Regions from separate parts of the Streptococcus sp. SP8 genome, predicted to be linked through region 2. Evidence: predicted binding sites of a transcription regulator. Region 2 holds the regulator's gene; the other holds the start of a gene.

Region 1 (7,778 bases), on a different contig from region 2:
GTTTCATGGCTTACACCTTCTCTTTCACATTTTTACCGAGGATACCTGCTGGACGGATGAGCAAGATCACAATCAAGATGGCATACACAATGGCATCACGGAAGTCTGAAAGACCGATCGCTGTAGCGAAGGTTTCTAACAAACCGATAACAAATCCACCTAGGGCAGCACCTGGAATGATTCCGATTCCCCCAAGAACGGCTGCGACAAAGGCTTTGATCCCTGGTGTCATCCCCATCAAAGGCTCGATCGAGTTGTAATACAAACCAATCAAGACACCACCAGCACCTGCCAAAGCTGATCCCAAAGCAAAGGTAAAGCTGATCGTACGGTTTACGTTAATCCCCATCAATTGAGCGGCATCACTATCAACAGATACAGCCCGCATGGCTTTCCCCATCTTTGTTTTTTGAATAATAAATTGAAGAGCGACCATCAAGAAAACAGACACTCCCAAGATCATCAACTGAATATTGGAGATTGAAATAGGACCAAAGTTGTAACGAACTGTTTTAATCACTTGCGGGAAGGAACGGGTATTGGCACCGACGAAGAAGACCATCCCATATTCGAGCAAGAAGGAAACCCCGATGGCTGTGATCAAGGCAGCAATCCGAGTCGAATGACGAAGCGGACGATAAGCCAGGTATTCAATTACAACCCCTAAAATAGCTGTCCCAACCATGGCTAGGAGCAAGGCTACAAAGAAGTTTACTTTCCATGAGTTCAATAAGAAATATCCCATAAAGGCACCTACCATGTAGATATCCCCATGGGCAAAGTTGATCAATTTGATAATTCCATACACCATAGTATAACCAAGGGCCAAGAGTGCATAGACACTTCCCAAGATTAGACCGTTCACTAATTGCTGGAGCATTTGAACCATCCTTTCTAACAATAAAGAGCGAGGCCAGGAATTTTCATTCTCCCAGCCTCTTGTACAAACAACAAATGATAATTATGGTTTAACAGACTCAACTGATTTGACTTTACCATCTTTCAAGCCAATCATAAGAGCTGATTTAACCGGGTTGTGGTTCTTGTCAATTGACATTGTACCAGTCACACCTTCCAAGTCTTTCAACTTCGCAAGGTTATCTTTCAATTCGACAGAGTTCTTAGCACCTTTAGATGCTTCTGCAACCATGTAAACTGAATCATAAGCCAAAGCTGCGAACATTGAAGGTTCTTCATTGTATTTCGCTTTGTATGCTTCTACGAATTTCTTGGCTTTATCAGTCATTTCACCTTCAGTAGAGAATCCAGCTACGTAGTAGATATCTGTAGCTGCAGCAGGTGTTGCTTGTTCAACGAACTTAGCATCGCTAAATCCATCCCCACCAATGATTGGTTGTTTGATTCCCATACCACGCGCTTGGTTTACAATCTTACCAGTTTCTGTGTAGTAACCTGGAAGAACAATCGCATCGAAGTCTTTATCTTTGATTTTTGTAAGAGCAGCTTGGAAGTCTGTATCCTTAGATTGGAAGGTTTCTGTTGCTACGATTTCACCTTTGTAAGATTTCTTGAAGGCTTCAGCAATCCCTTTCGCATAGTCAGATGAGTTATCGTAGTAAAGAACGACTTTCTTCGCTTTCAAGTTATCCGTTGTGTATTTGGCAATGATTTTTCCTTGGAAGCTATCGATGAAGGTTGCACGGAAAAGGTAATCTTGACCTTTTGTCAAATCATCTTGAGTTGCAGATGGTGTAACCAATGGAACACCTGCTTTACCAGCATTGGCAACCGCTGCTGCAGTAGCACCTGAAGTTGCAGGTCCTACAAGAGCGTTCACTTTTGATTGAGTGACAAGGTTTGTAGTGACTGTAGCTGCTTCAGCTGTTTCAGATTTGTTATCTTTATCTGTGACAACGATCTTCTTACCGTCAGCTCCACCCTTAGCGTTGATTTCATCAACGGCCAATTGAGCACCTTTTTGTTCAGCGCTACCGTAGGCTGCTACTTCACCAGTTTTTTCAAAGTTAAAACCGACTTTTAGTTCTTTGCCGATTTCGTTACCAGTTGTGTTTGAACCTGAAGTAGAAACTTCACCACAAGCAGCAAGAAGAGCGACACTTGCAATGGTTAAAAATGAAAGAGCAAATTTTTTCTTCATTTGTAATGATCTCCTTAAATGAATCTTAAAATAAATACATTAAGAATATACCGAATTATCTGACAATTGTCAATAAAAAAAACGCAATCCATCAAATGATTGCGTTTTCTAAACTTCTGTTACCACAGATGGGGTCTCCAATCGTTGCAAACTCCCCACAAAATCTGTATCTAAATCTTTGAGATGGCAAGGCAAGACTTTTTTGACATAACGTTCTTTCTTTAAGTCTTCCATGACTTGATCCGCCTTGTCACTGTCCACATACAATTGGACATAACGGCATTTCTTAGAATGGTACAAGACATCTCCGACTGATTGTAATTTTTTCCCGTCGCGATTGTAATACAATTTAACAATTAAGCCTGTTCTTTCTTGTTTCTCAAACATGGTCAATCCCTTTCTCGTTCTGTTACTAGTATATCAAATTTCAAGAAAAAGAACTACTCTTTTATGAGAGCAAAAAAGAGAGTGGGACAGAAATCGGTAATTCGTTAGAATTCGATTTCGTCGTCCCACCTCCGCACAGTTGAGTAGGGCTGTAAAAGCTGATGAAATCAGCGAAGTAGAGCCCACTCAACCACTGCGTTTTGCTCGACAATCCAAAAATAATTGAGAGGCTAGGACTTTTGTCCCAGCCTCTTGACGGGCCTTCCCACAGGATGGTTTAGCCCAATTTATTATTGGCCATGATTTCATCAATAAAGCCATATTCAAGTGTTTCTTGTGCGCTCATCCAATTATCACGTTCCGCATCAGCATGCACTTTTTCAATGGATTGACCTGAATTTTCCGCAAGGATTTTTTCCAAGTTATTCCGTGTTTTGAGCAAGTGTTCTGCTGCAATCGCCATATCGGTTTGTTGGGTACCACCACCAGTACCACCCATTGGTTGGTGAATCATGTACTCGGCGTTTGGCAACATGAAGCGTTTGCCCTTCGCACCGCTTGAAGCGATAATTGTTCCCATAGAAGCTGCCATCCCCATGACAATGGTTTGGACATCTGACTTGATAAAGTTCATGGTATCTACGATGGCAAGACCTGCAGAGACAGAGCCTCCTGGTGTATTGATATACATATAGATATCTTTTGTATTATCTTGGGCATCCAAGAAGAGCAATTGAGCGATAATGGAGTTAGCCATTTGGTCCTCAACGGGTCCTGTTACCATGATAATTCGATCTTTCAACAGACGGGAATAAATATCGTAAGAACGTTCTCCACGACTGGTTTGTTCAATAACTACTGGAATCATCTATTCTTCTCCTTTAGTATCCATTCATTCTCACGATTCGTGAGGTTCAAAGTATATGTGCTATTATAAACCAATGGTCAAAAAAGGTCAAATCTTAAGCACCTTTCGGACGAATCATGAATGGTTTCTTATTTGGTACCGAATAAACGGTCACCCGCATCTCCAAGACCAGGAACAATGTAGCCATGTTCATTCAAATGATCATCGAGGGCTGCTGTAAAGATATCAACATCTGGGTGAGCTTCTTGAAGAGCTTTCACCCCTTCTGGCGCTGATACCAAGCAGACAAATTTGATATGGCTAGCGCCACGTTTTTTCAAGGAATCAATCGCTAGAATAGCGGATCCACCCGTAGCAAGCATCGGGTCTACTACAAAGATACGACGTTGATCAATATCTTCTGGCAATTTCACCAAGTATTCAACTGGTTTCAAGGTTTCTTCATCACGGTACATCCCGATATGGCCAACCTTAGCAGCTGGTACCAAACTCAAGAGACCATCGACCATCCCAATCCCTGCACGAAGAATTGGGACAATAGCCAATTTCTTCCCTGCGATTTGCTTTTGAACGGTTTTAGTAATAGGAGTTTCAATTTCAACATCTTCAAGAGGCAATTCACGCAACACTTCGTAGCCCATCAACATAGCAATTTCATCTACCAATTCACGAAAGGCCTTCGTAGAGGTATCCGTGCGGCGGAGAATAGACAATTTGTGTTGAATCAGTGGATGTGTAATAACTTCTAATTTTCCCATTTTGAGATCCTTCTTTCTAAGCTGTTATTTTTCAAAAAAGAACTATGATAAAAGTGGAGTCAAGCTCTACTCTTTCTTTCAGTCCCTCTTTGATACTCACAGCACATGGAAATCTTCATTTCCAACTTTACATTCTTCTTATTATACCAAATTTTACAAAAAAAAGAGAGCCCTTACACTTAATTTTTTAAGTTCGGACTCACTCTTTCTATCAATCAATTACAACCATTCTTTGTATTTCTTAATATAGATACGTTTGACAACCGTCACACTCAGCATATAAAGGACGATAATAGCAAACAATAGAACAAAGTACAATCCATTTAGTTGGCTCAACTTCAAGATAGAAGCCAAAGGACTATATGGAAGGGAGGTTACAAAGAAGGCTGCTGCTAGGGTCGTCACCACGACTGAGAAGGCTGGACGACTTTGGATAAATGGCAGTTTTGGTGAACGCAACATATGGATAACCATGGTTTGAGACCACATGGATTCGATAAACCATCCAGTTTGGAACACCATGATAAAGGCTGCTGCATCTGCTGCTCCATGGTTGTAGCCATGACCTAAAATCATAGGAACAACAAGGAAGTAAAGAAGCATGTAGGTAATAATATCAAATACAGATGAAATGGGACCAATCCAGGCCATAAAACGCATGATAGAGTTTGCTTCCCAGATACGAGGTTTCTTGAGGAATTCCTTGTCGACATTGTCAAAAGGAAGGGCGATACAAGAAAGATCATAGATAAGATTGAGCACAATCAAATGAACGGGAGCCATTGGAAGGAAAGGCAAAAAGATGCTGGCAAAGAGCAGAGAAAAGATGTTCCCGAAGTTAGAAGAGACCGTCATCTTGATGTACTTGGTCATATTGGCATAGACCTTGCGGCCTTCGACCAAGCCTTTTTCAAGAACCATCAAGTCCTTATCTAGAAGGATGACATCTGCTGTTTCCTTGGCAATATCCACAGCGGTATCCACGGAGATCCCAACGTCTGAGACCTTCATGGATGGAGCATCGTTAATCCCATCTCCCATGTAACCCACCTTGTGGCCATTGTTCTTGAGACAGAGGATGATCCGCGCTTTTTGATCTGGTGATAATTTGGCAAAGACCGTTGTTGTTTCCACAACTTGTGCTAACTCTTGGTCTGTCATCGTATCGATTTCGCTTCCCAAAAGTATCCGCTCGACATCTAGTCCTACTTTTTCACAGACAGCTTGGGTGACCTTATCATTGTCGCCAGTTAAGATCTTAGTGGTAACCCCATATTCTGCAAGAGCTTTGATCGCTGGAGCTGCAGAAGGTTTTGGTGGATCAAGAAAGGCCAGGTAACCGGTTAGGATCATGTCTCCTTCATCTTCAACACTAAAGATTTCATTTTCGTCCAAGTCGGTTTTGTAGCTGACGCCCAAAACACGAAGACCTTGTTCATTTAATTGAGCGACCTCAGCGAGGACCTCTTGACGGACCTCGTCTGTTAATCGTTTGATATCACCCTTGTACTCAACATAAGTCGATACAGAAAGCATTTCTTCCAAGGCACCCTTGGTCACCATGCTGACCACACCGTCTTCGTCTTTAACAATGACACTCATGCGACGACGTTCAAAATCAAAGGGCAATTCATCTATCTTATGGAAGGTTTGATCTAGATCTCGGACGATCTCATGTTTCTTGGCTTCTTTATGGGTTCGATTGATAATCGCCCGGTCCATCAAATTTTTTAGCCCAGTTTGGAAATAGGAATTCAAATAAGCCCGGCGAAGGACTGATAGATCCAAATCGCCATGGATATCAAGCGGATACTCCAAAACGATTTCATCTTGGGTCAAGGTTCCTGTCTTATCTGTACACAAAATATCGATAGCCCCAAGGTCTTGGATCGCATTGAGTTTTTTGATGACGACTTTTTCCTTGGCCATGATGATGGAGCCTTTGGCAAGACTCGCCGTAATAATCATCGGCAACATTTCAGGAGTCAAACCAACCCCAACGCTGAGGGCAAAGACGCCTGCTTCTAACCAGTCACCGTCTGTGAGGCCATTGATCACAAAGACAACGGGCACCATGACTAACATGAGCCGAATCAAGAGCCAAGAGATGGTATTCATTTCTCTCTCAAATGAAGTTGGTTCGTCATAGGTGTTGATGGTTTGCTCAATGGCGCCCATCATGGTTTCATCTCCCACGACCAAGACCAAGGCTGTCGCCCGGCCGGAGATGACATTGGTCCCCATGAAGGCCAAGCTTTCACTCTCCAAGAGACTATCTAAATTTTGACTGTCGGCTTTTCTGAGACAAACCTTTTCAACAGCATCACTTTCCCCTGTGAGGCCAGATTGTTGGACAAAGAAGTCACGGGAATCAATCAAGACCACATCTGCTGGAATCATATCGCCGGCACTTAGTTTGATCACATCTCCTACGACGATTTCATCGATCGGAATTTCTTGTTCTGATCCATCACGCAGAACGGTCGCTGTATTGACAATCATACGTGATAGGTTGCTAGCTGCTTTGTCGCTCCGCAATTCTTGAATGAAGCGGATACCACCAGAGATCAAGACCAAGGTCACAATGATGATGGAAGTCGTTGGATCCTGTTCACCTGGTTTTGCTAGCCAGACATTGGTGATGAAGGAAACCAGCGCAATGACCAACAAAATCACCGTAAAAGGATTGATGATCGATTCGTAGATCTTTTTGATCATGGAATCTTCTTGACCTTTTGTGATGACATTTTCGCCATAAATATCGCGGTTTTCTTCTACTTGATCGTCAACTAAACCAAGGGCACTGGTTTTGTAGGTGGCAAAGGTGCTTTCAAGTGGTTCTTGAAGAGCAGCAATGAGTCTTTCTTTATTTGTTTGCATTGGTATCTCCTTTTTCAATCAGGAGCCAATCACTTTTGGAGTCCCTACGACACAAATCAGCGATTGGCTGGTTCGGTGCGGTTCGGGATGATCGTCAATTTGTATCATAGCTCTCTCCTTTCTCTTTTCTTGGTAAGGCATAAAAAAGAGTCCTACCCTCGATCGGTAGGACTCATGAAACTCGTCATTAATTTTTCAATCAAAACTCTCAAAAAACTGACCGTCCAAGCTTTAGCTCCGCAAGGCAATGAAATGAGCTTAGTCTTGACCTTTGCGATCAGGACTGTTAACCAACGAGTAGTGTCTCCACTGCTTTGCGGTAGTCATCCGTATCCTTGTGGTAGCCTCACCTACCGTATTTCGAGTTTATTGTACTCCTTCACTTACAGAAAGTCAACACTTATTTGTGAAAAGTTTCCACCAAGCGTTTGGTGATTTCTTCAATGAGGGTGAATGGAGCTGCCACATTGAGGCGGGCATGCAAGTTTCCTTCTTTTCCAAAATCTGTTCCACGGTTCAAAATCAATTTGGCTTGGTCATGAATTTTAGCATGCAGCTCATCATCGGTGTAAGAATAGGCGGAAAAGTCCAACCAAAGAAGATAGGTTCCTTGGGGTTTCATGACACGGATTTTTGTCTTTTCATGCAATTCATCTACCACATAGTCAATGTGTTTTTCAAAGACTTGCTTGAGCTCCGTCAACCAAGGTTTACCATGGCGATAGGCTGCTTCTGTTGCAATATAGCCCAAGCCTGAAATTTCATG
Region 2 (7,778 bases):
TGTTGTTCCAACCTTGATGGTTTGCCCTTCTTGGGCTTGCCCTTTCAGCAATAGCTCTGCTAGTTGATCTTCCACTTCGGTCTGCAAGACACGACGCAGTGGGCGAGCTCCCATTTCTGGATCGTAGCCTTTGGTTGCTAGCAACTTGAGCGCTGAAGGCTGGAATTTGAGGGTCATGCCTTGTTCGGCCAAGGTCGCGATGAGCGGTTTGACCATGACTTTCACTACCTGCTGCATATCCTCGCTGGAGAGACTATGGAAGACCACCTTTTCATCAATCCGGTTGATAAACTCTGGACGATAGGTCTTCTTCAACTCTTCAAACATGCGTTTTTCCATATTGGCTTGGTCAAAGCGGATATCTTTAGCACCAAAGCCAACGGTCTTATCATCCCGAAGGGCTGTTGCTCCCAGGTTTGAGGTCATGATGATAATGGTATTGGAGAAGTCGATCTTCCGGCCTTTGCTATCGGTTAAGACTCCGTCATCCAAGACTTGCAAAAGGACATTGAAAATATCTGGATGGGCTTTTTCCACCTCATCAAATAAGAGAACTGAATATGGTTTGTTGCGGACTTTCTCGGTCAACTCGCCTCCTTCTTCGTAGCCCACATAGCCTGGAGGAGCTCCGTTGAGGCGACTGGCCGCGAATTTTTCCATGTACTCACTCATATCAAAACGGATGAGGGCCGATTCATCATCAAACAGAACTTCCGCCAAAGCTTTGGCTAACTCTGTTTTTCCGACACCGGTAGGTCCTAGGAACATGAAAGAACCGATCGGACGCTTGTTGCTACGGATCCCCGATTGATTGCGTCGAATAGCCCGACTGATACTCGAAACGGCTTGGTCTTGACCAATCACGCGCTTGTGCAATTCTGCTTCTAAGTTTAGGTACTTCTTGGCATCGGTTTGGGTCAGTTTTTGAGTTGGAATACCGGATAATTGGCTCAAGGTCACCAAGACATCTTGGTCAGTGACTTCTTTTTTGTAGACAATGGGAGCGGCCTCTACTTCTAAGAGCTGGGCTGCTTTCTTCCACTTGCCGTCCATCAAGGCCCGGTCTAAGGCGGTCAACTCTTCTTTTACGTGACCGTTGGAATCGCGGTTTTGTACAGTAGCTGCCGCTTCATCCAAGAGATCAATGGCTGAATCTGGCAATTGACGGCTGGTCAAATAGCGATGGGCATATTTGACAGCTGTTTCGATCGCTTCATCAGTAATGGTCACATGATGGTGGTCCTGGTAGGTTTCTTTCAAGCCTTGGAGAATTTGGATGCTATCTGCAACACTTGGCTCTTCAATGGTGACTTTCGCAAAACGCCGAGAGAGGGCTGCATCTTTTTCAATATGCTTTTGGTACTCATCTTGGGTCGTTGCCCCAACTGTACGCAAGGTTCCCCGTGCCAGGGCTGGTTTTAGAATATTGGCTGCGTCTAAGGTCGAATCAATACCGGATCCTGACCCCATAATAGTATGCAGTTCATCGATAAAGAGAATCACGTGACCGTCTTCTTCGATGTCCTGGATGATATTGTTCATCCGTTCTTCGAAGTCCCCACGGAAGCGCGTCCCAGCAACGACATTCATGAGATCCAATTCCAGAACACGCATCTGCGCGATTTCAGCTGGTACATTGCCACTAGCGACACGCTGGGCCAGACCTAAGGCAAGGGCTGTTTTTCCGACCCCTGCTTCTCCCACCAATACAGGATTGTTCTTCGTCTTGCGGCTGAGGATTTGGATCATGCGTGAAATCTCTGCATCCCGACCAATCACAGGCTCAAGCTGGCCTGCACGCGCCATTTCTGTCAAATCACGGGTATAATCTTCAAGACCTCCACTGGTGCTTGGGGGCATGCCCATCATATTTCCCATGGTTTGGCGGTTAGGGTTTTGGGCGCGATAGAGACTCCGAATGGCTTTGATATCATTCTTGTCCCAGCCTGCCTTGTCCTCAAGATTCTTTCGAAGAGAGGCAATAGGAACTCCCTTGTCTTGCTCTGTAAAGGCAAAGCCGGCAAACTCCATGACTTGGCTCGCCAAGGTCCCACGGTCTGCTAGAAGAGAGAGGAGCACATGCTCTGTTCCCAAGGTCTTGGCATGAAGGACCTGGGCAATCTCTCTTGCGTGCTTCATAATGGCTTCCATCCGATAAGAAAATGGGAAGATTTCATACCGATTGTCGCTTTGAAAAGCTTGGCCTGTAATATGCTCCGCCGCATCCTGAAACTCATCGATCTGCATAGGATAATCGTTCAGTACAGAACCTGCCACGCTATAGGGATTATTGGCCATAGCCGTCAGGAGATGCCAAGTATCTAAGGTATGCCCCTGATAGTGGCCTGCTAGTATTTGGGCCGCTTCTATACTTTCTAACAGTGCTGTTGAATAGTTCATCTAGTCGGTATTTCCTTTTCTATCTACTTGTTGAATGATTTTTTTCAGCATCGTTGCTCGTAGGATGAGAGCATCTCGACCTAGGACCTCATCGGAGGTCGTCGCAAGCAAGAGCTGAGCCTCACGTTTTGTCAATAATTTTTCTTCATAGAGCATCTGGAGGATATCATGGAAGACCTGCTGGCTGATGGTCTCTCCAATATTGGCTGCCAAGTCTTGGAGCATCTGATGGTGATCTGAAAACTGGACCTTGCCAATGCGGATATAGCCACCACCACCGCGCTTGCTCTCTACAATATAGCCTCGGCTCTCGGTAAAACGAGTCTTAATGACATAGTTAATCTGACTAGGTACGACCTGAAAGACATCGGCTAACTCACTTCTTTTGAGCTCTGCCATGCCAGCTTGAGCCAGCAAGGCCTTAATATAAGCTTCGATGCTATCAGATGTGTTCTTATTTGCCATGATGCTCCTTTCTGGCTTGTTTTTTTCTAGATGGATGCTCTGTTCTTTGGCCCATAAAAAATGGCCTTGGAGTGTTCCTTCTCATCATTGACCTTATTTGACTATTATACAATTTTTACGGCTGTAAATAAAGCAAAGACTCTATGGAAATGGGAATCTCTTAAGGAAGGGAGAAAAATAAAAGAGAGTGGGACAGAAATCGGTAATTCGTTAGAATTCGATTTCGTCGTCCCACCTCCGCACAGTTGAGTAGGGCTGTAAAAGCTGATGAAATCAGCGCAGTAGAGCCCACTCAACCACTGCGTCTTGCTCGACAATCCAAAAATAATTGAGAGGCTAGGACTTGTGTCCCAGCCTCTTATGCGAAGAAGGAGCTACTCTTTGCGACGAGCAAATTTCGCGCCTCCGCCCAAGAATCCTAGACCAAGAAGACCTAACCAAGCAAACAATCCACTTTGTTTTGTACCGGTTTTAGGAAGTTTTCCTTCCGATGGTAGAGAAGGACTTTTAACCACTTCTTTTTCCGGATGGTCTGAAGTCGAAACAGAAACTGCTTCTGGGGTTTTCGGTTGCAAGAGAACAGGTCTTCCTTTTTATTTTTTGTCTTCAGCTTGAGAAAGAGTCATAACTTCTGGTTGCATCTTACTTGGGGTGACAGGAGTGGTTGGAGTCGGCATATCAGCTATCAACGGACTTTTTTCCGCTTCCTTCGTCCCGACTTCCGTAATCTGATCCTGGGCATCCACTTCGACAAAGGCATCGACTTCTGTCCGAATTTCTTTGCCTTCTTCTTGTCGAACCTCGATCAATTTCAAGCGGCGTCCGACCTTCCCTGCTTGAAGGATCCGGCTTTCGCCCTTGGCCAAGTCCTTGTTCTCACGCGTTTGACTCTCAAATGGAATCTCCTCCGCTTCGATGAGTAGTTCTGGTTTTTCAAGAATCAAATCCCGAACACCTTCGTCTGGGCGTGTCTGCGTCAGCGGTTCATAATTGCGAGCATCTTCTAAGATGGTTTCAAGGGCTTCGACTTGATTAGCTGCAGCAACCAAATCTGGCCGCTCTTGATCCAACAACTGAGTCAAGTCCGTCAATTGTCCTTGAACCGTCGGTTTGAGATCTGCTTTCAAGCGATCGAGAGAAGTAGCCTTGATCTTTTCTACTCCTTCTCTGATGATCTGTTGTAGCTCTTCTTGACTGAGCAACTGGCTATCTTTCCCTGATAGGATAAATCGGTCTACCTGGATGGCTCTGGATGACTGAGGGTCATTGAGGGCTGGATCTAGGTGCAAGCGTAATTGGTGATAACCTTTTGCTAGACCTTGCAGATTGACCAAACTCTGGTCGAGCTTGCGTTGATCTCCATAGCCACTGAAATAATGATCGCCTTCGATTTCATAATCATAGCCACGACCTTCTTCGAAGGCTATTTCTTTTCCATCCAGGGTGACGCTGTAAAGACCATGACTTGGGTCGACTACTCCTCGAACCTCCACACCCGTGCCCTTAAAGGTAATGGTCACTTCAATGTGTTTCTTGCCTTCCTCATCGGTCACTTGGTTAAAGCTGGACCAAGATTCTGTGCCATTTGAAAAGTCTTTGTTGTCCGTCTCATGGTGCCAACCCTCACTGTAATGCAGTTTCGGATCTTGGTCATCCACTTCTTTGCGATTTTCTGGCAACTGGTCTTCATTCATCACTTGGACTGTCAGTTCTGGAATAAAGCCGACCAGACTTCCTTGATCCGGATGGAGCAATTTGACCTTAAAGTCATAGACGTCGGTCGCTTTTCCTGCAAAATCAAGGGTTGGAACTTGGACTGTTTTTTCCGTCTCTCCATCTGCGAACTCAAGGGTGACGTTGGTATCTTTGTAGACCTTGCCATGAACCCCTGTTCCTGGTTCTGTGATTAATTTGAGACTGGCACTTCCTTTAGAGCCACCTTTTCTCTTGACGACGACTTGCGCTGGGTCGCCTTTCTTAACAGCTAGGGTTGGCTGAGCAAATTCAAAGAGACCCTTTTCTTGGTTATTGAGAGCATAAATCCCTTCCGTTGCGATCGCATCTCCCTTGCTATTGACCAAGGTCAAGGTGTGAGATCCTGCTGTCAAATCCGGTGTTTCATAGACCTTTTGGCTACGTTTGCGGCTTGGGCTTTGGGTATTGATGGTCGCTAGCTTTTGGCCATCGACATAGACATCCATTTCCCCATGACCAGGGTCGACAGTTGCGATCACATAGGCCTTAGTGCCTTCAAACTGATAGGTCACCGAAGCTCCCTTTTCTTTGGTCCACATAGAGGTGCCTCGAACGCCTTCTCCCTCTTCATTCCATTGGCCATTGGCCCGCTCTGCTGTCCGGTCAGAATGATAAGTCAAACCAAGCGGATAGCCATCGGTTTCTTCAATGCTAGCTGGCGTCTTATAGACAGAGACTCCGTTCAAGATTGGAGTAGCTTGGGCATCGGTGATGGACACCCGGATATAGCGACTATCAACTGGTTGCCCTTTGATCAATCGGCGGTATCCTACGGTTGAGCCAGCACCATATGGAACCCATTGGCCATTCACTGCCACATCAATGGTGAAGCCAGAAATCCGTTGGCCTTTCTCGATGGTTTCTTTAAGCTCTACCACATCAAAATGCTGTTCTTTTCCAAGATCGAGAACAAAAGAGCCGGTCTTGGCATCATCTGCAGGTGCCCAACTGGTCTTTTCATCACCATCTGTCAAATGGCTGGCCTTGTAGAGCGGATTGCGTCGTGTCGAGTCAGCTTCTACCAAAGCTCCTGCCGCATAGTTCACACTGTAGAGTTGGTCCAAGGTCTGACGGAATTCTTTCAAACGGGCCACATCGGCATCCGCAAATTTTCCGTCTTGGTTGGGTGGAATATTGAGCAAGAGTGGAGTTCCACGGCCGACCGATTTGAAGTAAATGTCCATCAATTCGCGCAAGGACTTAGGCTCTTGATTGTCATGGTAGAACCAGCCGGAGCGAATAGAGACATCGGCTTCTCCCACTGAGTATTGCTTCCCTTCTGGATCCCCGTGATTGAGGTAACTATTGGATGGATTGTTGCGGATCTTATCTGGATTGACCTTATGCCAAACTGGATCTCCAGCGATTCCCTTTTCATTTCCGATCCAACGAACATTGGTGGGCTCAGCTGAGAAGATGGCAATGTCCCCTTGGGCCTTACGAATGGCATCAAACCACTTGTCGAAGGTATAGGTGACTTTTTGAGCCCCATCGCCCCGCGCTCCATCCATCCAGACTTCTACGAACTTGCCCTTGTTTCCATATTTTGGATCTTCAAGGATTTCTTTGAGCTGGTTGAGATAGTATTCGTTGTATTGGTCCTCTGTATCCACATGGTAGAGCGGGCTGTGAGCATCCCAAGGCGAGAGGTAGACCCCCATATCCATGTCATACTTGCTGGCAGAAGCAGAAACCTCGGCTAGGATATCGCCTTTTCCTTCCTTCCAACCACTTTTAGCAATGGTATGGTCAGTGTATTTAGAAGGGTACAAGAGGAAGCCATCGTGGTGCTTGACGACCATGATGGTTCGTTTGAAGCCCGCTTCTTTCAGGGTTTTGATCCACTGATCGGTATCTAGATGCTCTGGATAGAAATAATAAGGGTCTTCTTGCCCATCTCCCCACTCACGATCGTAGTAAGTATTCATCCCAAAGTGGATGAAAGCTGCTAGCTCTTCGCGGTGATATTGCATCTGAGCCTTGCTTGGAAGTGGTCCATAATCCGCAATCTCAGGCTCCTCATTTAGAGAAGTGGCTGGTTGGCTTGCTTCTGTCCCTTGGCTAACTGCGCGATTTTCTTTCTCACTAATAGCTGGTGAGGACTGTTCTGATTCTTCTTGGTGCTCGTTCACAGTTTTCTCCTCCTTTCCTTGATCTCCTGCATTGCTCGTTTCAACCCGTTCTTCACGTGGTTCACTATTCTCAGCTTGTTCCTCTGCGTAACTGGTAGTCACTCCCAAAAAACAAGTCGCTACGACTACCGAGCAGACGCCTACTGAGAGTTTACGAATGCCAAATCGATTTCTCTGATCAACTAATCTTTTTCCCATATTCCATTCCTTTATGTCATCAGGTAAAGAGGGTGGAGACTTTCCCCATCCTCTTTCTGTTACCTGTGAACTTTTCACCGTATAGTTGCTGGCTTATCCAGCTTTTTACTTGGCCTTATCGGCTCTTTTTTTCTGATCATCCAGCACAGTACCGGCAAGACCTGCTGCTAAGAGACCTACCACAAGGCTTGCGACGCTTTCTTCCGTTCCTGTATTTGGTAAAGTCCCTTCGGAAACTGGAGCAGCTGAAACTGCTGGTGTTTGAGCTGTTTTCTCGACTTCCTTCCCTGCTGCATCTGTCCCTTCCTGACGCACTGCTTTGACCTCAAGAGATGCTTGAGGAGTTGCGGCAGCTACTGGTCCTTCTGAGCCATGAGGATGTTCTGGGTTCGGAAGCGGTTGTGGCTCTGGCCGCGGTTGCGGTTGTGGCTCTGGTTGTGGCTCTGGTTGTGGCTGAGGTTCTGGCTGTGGCTCTGGTTGTGGAGTGTCTGGAAGTACTTCTTTAGTGCCCACCTCTGTAATTTCTGCCACTGGATCTAGCTCTACAAAGGCATCCAGTTCCTTCCGGCTTTCCACACCATTTTCTTGAGAAACTTCCACCAAGCGCAATTTGCGGCCTTTTTGACCTTCTTGAACCACACGTTTCTCACCTTTTGGAAGATCCGCATTTGGACGTTCTAGGCGTTCAAAATCCATCTCTTCTGGCTCAATCACCAACTCTGGTTTGGTGTGGACCAGATTCTTAACCCCTTCTTCGGGAATGGCTGAGCCTGTAGGTGCTTTTGCGGATAGGGAAAGTTGATATACTTTTTCGAGCTTGCCATCTTC

The links. Region 2 encodes CtsR, which represses protease genes until heat stress. Its sites were predicted from a motif close to TTGGTCAAAAAAGGTCAAANA; they were not measured.
Region 1: clpP (ATP-dependent Clp protease proteolytic subunit ClpP) is a predicted target of CtsR. The motif match lies at 3,448-3,468, and genes of this name have one in related genera.

The regions. Positions count from the first base shown of each region.
Region 1 covers NZ_JAQFJL010000012.1:3,030-10,807, forward strand. Annotated here, with positions in the region: gene PCY11_RS08005 (branched-chain amino acid ABC transporter permease) at 1-7, opposite strand, end outside; gene PCY11_RS08010 (branched-chain amino acid ABC transporter permease) at 11-880, opposite strand; gene PCY11_RS08015 (ABC transporter substrate-binding protein) at 962-2,119, opposite strand; gene PCY11_RS08020 (DUF2129 domain-containing protein) at 2,228-2,506, opposite strand; gene clpP (ATP-dependent Clp protease proteolytic subunit ClpP) at 2,784-3,374, opposite strand; gene upp (uracil phosphoribosyltransferase) at 3,503-4,132, opposite strand; gene mgtA (magnesium-translocating P-type ATPase) at 4,352-7,012, opposite strand; M-box (ykoK) riboswitch at 7,220-7,377, opposite strand; gene PCY11_RS08040 (MalY/PatB family protein) at 7,413-7,778, opposite strand, start outside.
Region 2 covers NZ_JAQFJL010000007.1:47,729-55,506, reverse strand. Annotated here, with positions in the region: gene PCY11_RS06540 (ATP-dependent Clp protease ATP-binding subunit) at 1-2,400, opposite strand, end outside; gene PCY11_RS06535 (CtsR family transcriptional regulator) at 2,401-2,865, opposite strand; gene PCY11_RS06530 (LPXTG cell wall anchor domain-containing protein) at 3,240-3,440, opposite strand; gene PCY11_RS06525 (alpha-L-fucosidase) at 3,459-6,950, opposite strand; gene PCY11_RS06520 (Ig-like domain-containing protein) at 7,056-7,778, opposite strand, start outside.